2 regions of the Shewanella psychromarinicola genome follow, and region 1 is predicted to be linked to the other one. Evidence: predicted binding sites of a transcription regulator. Region 1 holds the regulator's gene; the other holds the start of a gene.
The links. The regulator FliA, encoded in region 1, starts transcription of late flagellar genes. The targets are predictions, from matches to a motif close to CTAAAGNTNNNNNNNNNNNNGCCGATA.
Positions count from the first base shown of each region.

Region 2: a site for FliA is predicted at 1,403-1,429, ahead of EGC80_RS08745 (DUF5610 domain-containing protein). Genes of this name have one in related genera too.

Region 1 covers NZ_CP034073.1:4,666,304-4,670,157, reverse strand. The annotation lists gene flhF (flagellar biosynthesis protein FlhF) at 1-233, shown strand, start outside; gene EGC80_RS20260 (MinD/ParA family protein) at 238-1,119, shown strand; gene EGC80_RS20255 (RNA polymerase sigma factor FliA) at 1,112-1,831, shown strand; gene cheY (chemotaxis response regulator CheY) at 1,876-2,259, shown strand; gene EGC80_RS20245 (protein phosphatase CheZ) at 2,273-3,010, shown strand; gene EGC80_RS20240 (chemotaxis protein CheA) at 3,026-3,854, shown strand, end outside.
Region 2 covers NZ_CP034073.1:2,010,866-2,014,719, reverse strand. The annotation lists gene EGC80_RS08750 (ferredoxin--NADP reductase) at 1-690, opposite strand, end outside; gene EGC80_RS08745 (DUF5610 domain-containing protein) at 735-1,367, opposite strand; gene EGC80_RS08740 (FMN-binding glutamate synthase family protein) at 1,778-3,265, shown strand; gene EGC80_RS08735 (hypothetical protein) at 3,414-3,605, shown strand.

The DNA of each region.
Region 1 (3,854 bases):
CGATTTTAACCAAGTTAGATGAATCAATATCAATTGCAGGTGCTTTGAGCGTATTGATTCAAAATGAGTTACCATTGAGCTATGTTACTGACGGCCAACGTGTTCCTGAGGACATGAAAGTGGCTGATACCCTAGAGTTGGCTAAGCAGGCTCTGGCGGCATTAAATGAAACAGAACAACAATCGTCACAAGACACAGCGTGGTCTAATGACAACGCCTATGCATTTGAGTAAAGTTATGACACGGGATCAAGCAAGTGGTTTACGTATGATGAATCAACCAAATAACGATAAAGTTAAAGTAATTGCCGTATCCGGTGGTAAAGGCGGAGTGGGCAAAACCAGTGTGTCAATTAATACCGCCGTTGCATTAGCTGAAAAAGGCAAACGCGTATTAGTACTTGATGCCGATTTAGGGTTAGCCAACGTCGATGTCATGCTGGGGATACGGGCTGAGAAAAATTTATCTCATGTTTTGTCCGGTGATGCCGAATTAGATGACATCATTGTGCGCGGACCTAAAGGGATCGGTATTGTTCCTGCTACGTCAGGTTCTCAAGCGATGGTAGAATTGACGCAAGCACAACATGCTGGACTTATCCGTGCATTTAGTGAAATGCGTACTCAGTTCGATATTTTAATTGTTGATACTGCAGCCGGAATATCAGATATGGTGCTGAGTTTTTCTCGTGCATCACAGGATGTATTAATTGTTGTTTGCGACGAGCCGACATCGATTACCGATGCTTATGCGCTGATTAAAATTTTAAGTCGTGAACATGGTGTGTTCCACTTCAAAATTGTGGCAAATATGGTGCGTAGTTTGCGAGAAGGTATGGAATTATTTGCAAAACTGAGTAAAGTGACCGATAGATTTTTAGATGTTGCTTTAGAGTTGGTTGCATCAATACCCTTTGATGAGAATTTACGTAAAGCGGTTCGTAAGCAAAAGTTAGTTGTTGAAGCGTATCCTAAATCTCCTTCAGCTATTGCTTACCATGGATTAGCCAATAAAATTATGACTTGGCCGGTGCCACAACAGCCCGGCGGCCATTTAGAATTCTTTGTTGAACGTCTTGTACAACGTAAACCGATACAAGAAGGAAGAACGGGTGAATAAAGCCGCAGCGTATACTCAGTTCGATAACAAAACATCTATTGTTGAACAGTATGCACCGCTGGTAAAAAAAATTGCTCATCATATGCTGGCAAGATTACCAGCATCGGTGCAACTTGATGACTTATTACAAGCTGGGATGATGGGGTTGCTTGAGGCCTCATCAAAATTTGATGATAGTAAAGGGGCCAAATTTGAAACCTTTGCTGGTATCCGAATTCGTGGTGCAATGATAGATGAAATTCGCCGAGGTGACTGGGTTCCACGCTCAGTTCATCGTAATAATCGCCGGGTTGCACAAGTGGTTGATGAATTAGGGCAGAAACTTGGACGTGATGCTCACGATACTGAAATTGCTGAAAAACTTGATATGTCGCTTGATGAATACCATCACATCTTAAATGATGTTTCTGTTGGTAAAATCATCGGTATAGAAGATCTTGGTGTTGCGCAAGATGTGTTAATCACAGACAACGAATCGCCAGATGAAACCTTTGACTCGCTTGCTGAAATTCAATTTCAATCTGCTTTGGTTGAAGCAATTAAGACATTGTCAGAAAGAGATGCGTTAGTGCTGTCGTTATATTATGACGAAGCATTAAATTTAAAAGAAATTGGTGCAATCCTTGACGTTAGCGAATCGCGAGTAAGCCAGATATTAAGTCAGGCAATGCTCAGGTTAAAAGCCAAACTCAAGCATTGGACACAAGAATAATAACTTATATAGAGCGAACGAGAGTCAGCTCACCGGAGGAAACCTTGGACAAGAATATGAAGATTCTTATTGTTGACGATTTTTCAACAATGAGGCGTATCATTAAGAACTTGTTGCGAGACTTGGGATATAATAATACTCAAGAAGCAGATGATGGCTCAACAGCCCTACCAATGTTACAAAAAGGCGATTTTGATTTTGTAGTAACAGACTGGAACATGCCTGGAATGCAAGGTATTGATTTACTTAGAGCCATTCGTGCTGATGATTCGTTAAAGCATTTACCTGTATTGATGGTAACCGCTGAAGCTAAGCGTGAACAAATTATTGCTGCAGCGCAAGCAGGTGTAAATGGTTATGTAGTAAAACCTTTCACCGCCGCTACGTTAAAAGAAAAGTTAGATAAAATCTTTGAACGACTCGCATAAGCAAGGATAAGTCATGCAGGCATCAATATCTGGCTTGGTCACTCTTGAACAAGCCCAAGAACTTGTTGAATTGCTTACCTCGGGTAATCAAGCAGAAGCTGATGATTACATCAGAGAGCTTGCAACGCCATTACAGCGTGAGCTTTTTGAAGAAGTCGGTAAGTTAACTCGACAACTCCACAGTGCACTAAAAGATTTCCAAGTTGATAACCGTTTATCTGAATTAGCGAATACCGAAATACCGGATGCTAGAGAAAGGTTGAACTATGTTATCGATATGACAGAACAAGCTGCAAATAAAACCATGGATGCAGTTGAAGAATGTCTTCCTTTGGCCGATACCATCATTAGCAATATACAATCAGTGACGCCCATGTGGGATAAATTGATGCGTCGTGATATAGAATTAGGTGAATTTAAGTCACTTTGTCATGATGTTCAACAGTTTATGTCGCATAGCGAGCATGACTCTAATCGCCTTCGCGAGCTGTTAAATCAAATTTTAATGGCACAAGACTTTCAAGATTTGACAGGCCAAATGATCCGTCGAGTGATTGATTTAGTTCGTGAAGTAGAAACTAATTTGGTTTCAATGCTAACGGTGTTTGGTGATAATGCTAGCGAATTATTGCCTACTATAAACGATAATAAAATAGAAGCAGAAGGTCCCATTATGCATGCTGAACGGCGTGAAGATGTGGTAACTGGTCAAGATGAAGTAGATGATCTGCTTTCAAGTCTGGGTTTCTAATTAGGAGTCAATTTAATGTCTTTTGATGTTGATGAAGAGATACTCCAGGACTTTTTAATTGAAGCTGGTGAGATTTTAGAGCTTCTACAGGAGCAGCTCGTTACTCTTGAAAATAATCCTGATGACAGTGATTTACTTAATGCTATTTTCCGTGGATTTCACACCGTTAAAGGTGGGGCTGGTTTTTTAAGTCTGGGTCCAATGGTTGATGTTTGTCATGAAGCTGAAAATACCTTCGACCTTTTACGCACCCGCAAACGCGGCGTAAATTCAGAGTTAATGGATATTATTTTGCAAGCGGTTGATGCGATTAATACCATGTTTGCTCAAACTCAGCAGGGACAGCAACAAGACTCCGCTGATCCTGCGTTACTCGCTAAACTCAAATTATTAAGTTCAGGTGCGCCATTACCTTCAGAAATGACGGCAGGAGAGCCAGAACCAATTGAAAATGTTGTTGAGTTTAACCAGCCTGAATCCATCGAAGAAATGAGTACGCCCTCAGCGCAAATATCCGGCTCAGGCAGTATTGATGAAATTGATGAGTCTGAATTTGAAGCTTTACTTGATGCTTTACATGGTACAGGCAAAAGCCCTGCTTCATCTAAAGCTTCTGATAGTAAAAAAGCCAATATCGATTCAACGTCTGCGGTAACCAATAGTAGTGACGACATTACTGATGATGAATTTGAAGCATTGTTAGATGAATTACATGGTTCAGGCTCGTTTAAAGCTAAATCAGAAGCGGTAGTTTCAGCTAAGCCAGCTACCCCGCCTGTTGCTGAACCTCTTGTTGATTCTGATGAATTCACTGACGATGAATTTGAACGTCTTTTAGATGAAT
Region 2 (3,854 bases), 2.5 Mb from region 1:
TTTATCTACTAGGGCTATTTGAGCGTCACTTATCATCCCTGGGTTACCACAGATCATCACTTGAGAATGTTCTGCATTAATCCCTAACCCCGCTTTTTGTTCAATTAATCCGCTGCTAATGCCATCAGGAATGCGACACGATAACCCTTCAGGATAGTCTTCACGGGTCACAATCGGAATAAACACAAACTGCTGTGGATGTTGTTCAATAAACTGGTTAATGGTTGCTAAATAAGCTAAATCTTCAGCGAACCTGACACCATAAACTAATACGACTTTTTCAAAGCGTTGCCAAGGTTCTGCCGTTGCCAGCATAGAGATAAAAGGACCCACAGCGGTACCGGTAGCAAAGAACCACAAATGTTTGCCTTGCAATACGCCGTTAGGCACTTCATCTAAGGTCATAAATCCAGTCGCTTTGGGCGTCACTTCAATGGTGTCTCCTGGGTTTAATGCTTTTAGATCTGGAGATAATTGCCCATCCTCTACCGACACCGCCAGCACTTCGACATAATCCGTACCTGGAGAATTTACCAGTGAATACGCCCGCGCGACACGCTTTTCATCACGCATTTGGCTGAGCTTAATAAACTGACCTGCGATAAAAGGTTCGACATCGGCTTTGATGCGCAATGAGAATAATTTATCATTCCAATCAATGCGCTCAATTACCTTACCCGTTGTCCACATAGTCACTATCCTTATCGCTGAAAGCCTATCTTAATCATAAGAGACTAAGTAGCTTGAGTCACGCTTTGTGATCCATCTTTAGTCGACTTATCCTGTCTAAATTGCGCTAACCCTTGCTGTATCAGCTCATATGTTTTATCAACACCAGCAGCAATATCGCCCTCTAGTACTTTTAAACCAGACAAAATATCACTTGCCTCTTTAAAGCCGTGATCGATTGCATCTCCAATTTTGAGCATAAAGCTGTCAACTTGTTCATCGAGCACCATAGATTGGTTTTGTTGTTGATGCACAGAGAAAAACGCTGTTGCAAAGCTAACAATACGATCAGCAGTTGCTTCTGGCGAGTAATCCACCCCACTCGCAAGGCTCTTTTGGACTGAGTTTTCTCCTCGCATTGGTGCAAGCTCTTCGTTAATGGCTTCAATCGCGGCGCGATAAAGTAATGCCATGGACTTGTCACCGGCAGCAATGCTCACTTCCTCTTGTGCTGCCAGAATGTTGTTATTCATTATTTGACGACTGAGTTGGCTCGCTGATATTTTGGTGGATAAGTTGACCGCTGAGCTAGCGTTATTGGAAGCGGCTTGAGTTGACGAAGTGGCGGCACGGGTTGAAGTGCTTTTACTTTCTAGTGCAGGGGTCGCATTAGTTGAAGCCGCATTGTTAACATCCATAATAATTTCTCATTTAGCATAATAGATAGCCTAAATATCGACCAAAAAATGAATCTCTGAAGTCATAATAGATAAATATAACGATTCATCTCATTCACCCCCTTACGATATTAATGGCGAACTAAAGGCCTATATTGCATAACGATAATGTAAAGGATAGCCCAAATAACAGCGTTAATGTGTACATTAGCAATAACCGCTAAATTGAAAAAGTAAGCTTCAACGCATCACAATCGCATCAATTAATGCCTTACTACTGCAAAAGAAAACCGTTTGATAACGAGGTCAAAAGTGTAACGATATAGTTACCTCGTATTGGTTATTGCTAATATGGCTAGTTAATAAGATTAATTTTATCATTATCACCCATACTGAGTCTCTCACACTGAATTTTAATTAAGGACAAAAATATGCTGCAACAACATTGGTTTATGTGGGGAATAGATATTTTTTCTGGTCTTTTATTAATGTTATTCTGGTTCTTGCTCATTGCGGTAATTTACATGTTTATCGCTGATAAACTGCAAACTAAACAAGCCATTCGGCATAACTACCCTGTCATCGGCCGTTTTAGGTATATTCTAGAAAAACAAGGCGAGTTTTTTAGACAATACTTTTTTGCCCAAGACCGCGAAGAGCTGCCATTTAATCGCGCCGAACGCAGTTGGGTATATCGCGCCGCTAAAAATGTTGACCGCACCATTGCGTTTGGTTCTACTCAGATCTTAGATAAACCGGGGGCAGTAATGTTCATGAACTCAGCATTCCCCATCAATGATCATGACACCCATAAAACCATCGCTGTCACCATTGGCCCCGATTGTAATCACCCTTACATAACCGAGAAAATTTGCCATATATCAGCAATGAGCTTTGGGGCATTGTCTCGTCCAGCGATTACAGCACTATCCCATGGCGCAGCAAAAGCAGGCTGTTGGCTCAATACTGGCGAGGGAGGATTAAGCCCTTACCATCTAAAAGGTCATTGTGATTTAGTATTTCAAATAGGCACAGCTAAATACGGTGTCCGTAATGCTCAAGGCCATTTAGACGCACAAAAACTCACCGAAATTGCAGCGCATCCTGAAGTCAAAATGTTTGAAATTAAGTTAAGCCAAGGTGCTAAGCCCGGTAAAGGTGGTATTTTACCCGCCATAAAAGTGACTGAAGAAATTGCCATTATTCGCGGGATCCCAGCGGGACAAGACTCAATTAGCCCCAATGGACACATTGAATTAAACAACGTAGCTGACATTGTCGATATGATAAATCAGGTAAGAGGTATTACCGGCAAACCAACAGGAATTAAGGCTGTGTTAGGCGATATGTCTTGGGTAACCGAATTCCTGGATGAAATTGAGCGCCGTGGTATTGAGCATGCACCAGACTTTTTTACCTTAGACAGTTCCGATGGCGGTACAGGCGCAGCGCCACAAGCTCTGATGGATAATGTGGGCTTACCACTACGACAGAGTTTACCGTTACTGGTTGATTTACTGAATGAACGCGGCTTTAAGCAACGCATTAAAATTATTGCTACGGGGAAAATGATCATACCCTCATATGTGGCATGGGCATTAGCCACTGGTGCCGATTTTATTGCTTCCGCCCGTGGAAATATGTTTGCCTTAGGCTGTATTCAATCGCTGCAATGTAACAAAGACACTTGCCCCACTGGCATTACAACTCATAATACACGACTACAAAAAGGCTTAGATCCTAAAGATAAATCGGTACGTGTCGCAAACTATAATCATTTTTTACACTATGATTTAATCATGATCGCACATTCATGCGGCGTAACAGATCCAAGATATTTAACCCGCCACCATGCTCGTATTGTGCAATCGTCTGGGGTCGCAGTCACTCTCGATAAACATTACCGACATATGCAATAGTGTAGGTCATGAACCCCAGTAAATTACAGGGCTCTAGTGCGCGGATTACTTTGCCGAAAATGAGAAAAGGTGTACAATATGTTTGATATTAGTCACAATAAGCAGTCTTAATGTGATTTGAAGAGACGTCAGTCCAGAGGGTTTCGTATTGAATATAAAAACGAATGCAGTAGATCTAAATGCAAAAAGCTTAAGTTTAAGCTGTAAAAACTGTAATCGAATGACAGAAATCGAAGGAGAATTAGTATGCTTTGAACAAGGCAAAATTAAACGTTTAACACTAGACCCTTCTCCAGCGGCACTGATAAAAATGGTGTGTATTAGTTGGCAGAAAAAGTAATCATTTTTAATCAACAGTCGAATTTGTCATTTTAGACATAACTGACTATATCCCGATCTTCTTCCAAGTGCTTTATCGACCAAAAATCCTAATGTTAGCGATTAAAGCCATAATGGCATCCCAAAAGATACACTGATATCAATTCATTAGCATCATAAGTCAGTGCAAATCGATATAACAGCATGAGTTGATTAGAGCGAGTCAAACAACAAAAGTGTGTCCTGCGTGTCATCATTTTGTTTAATTGGC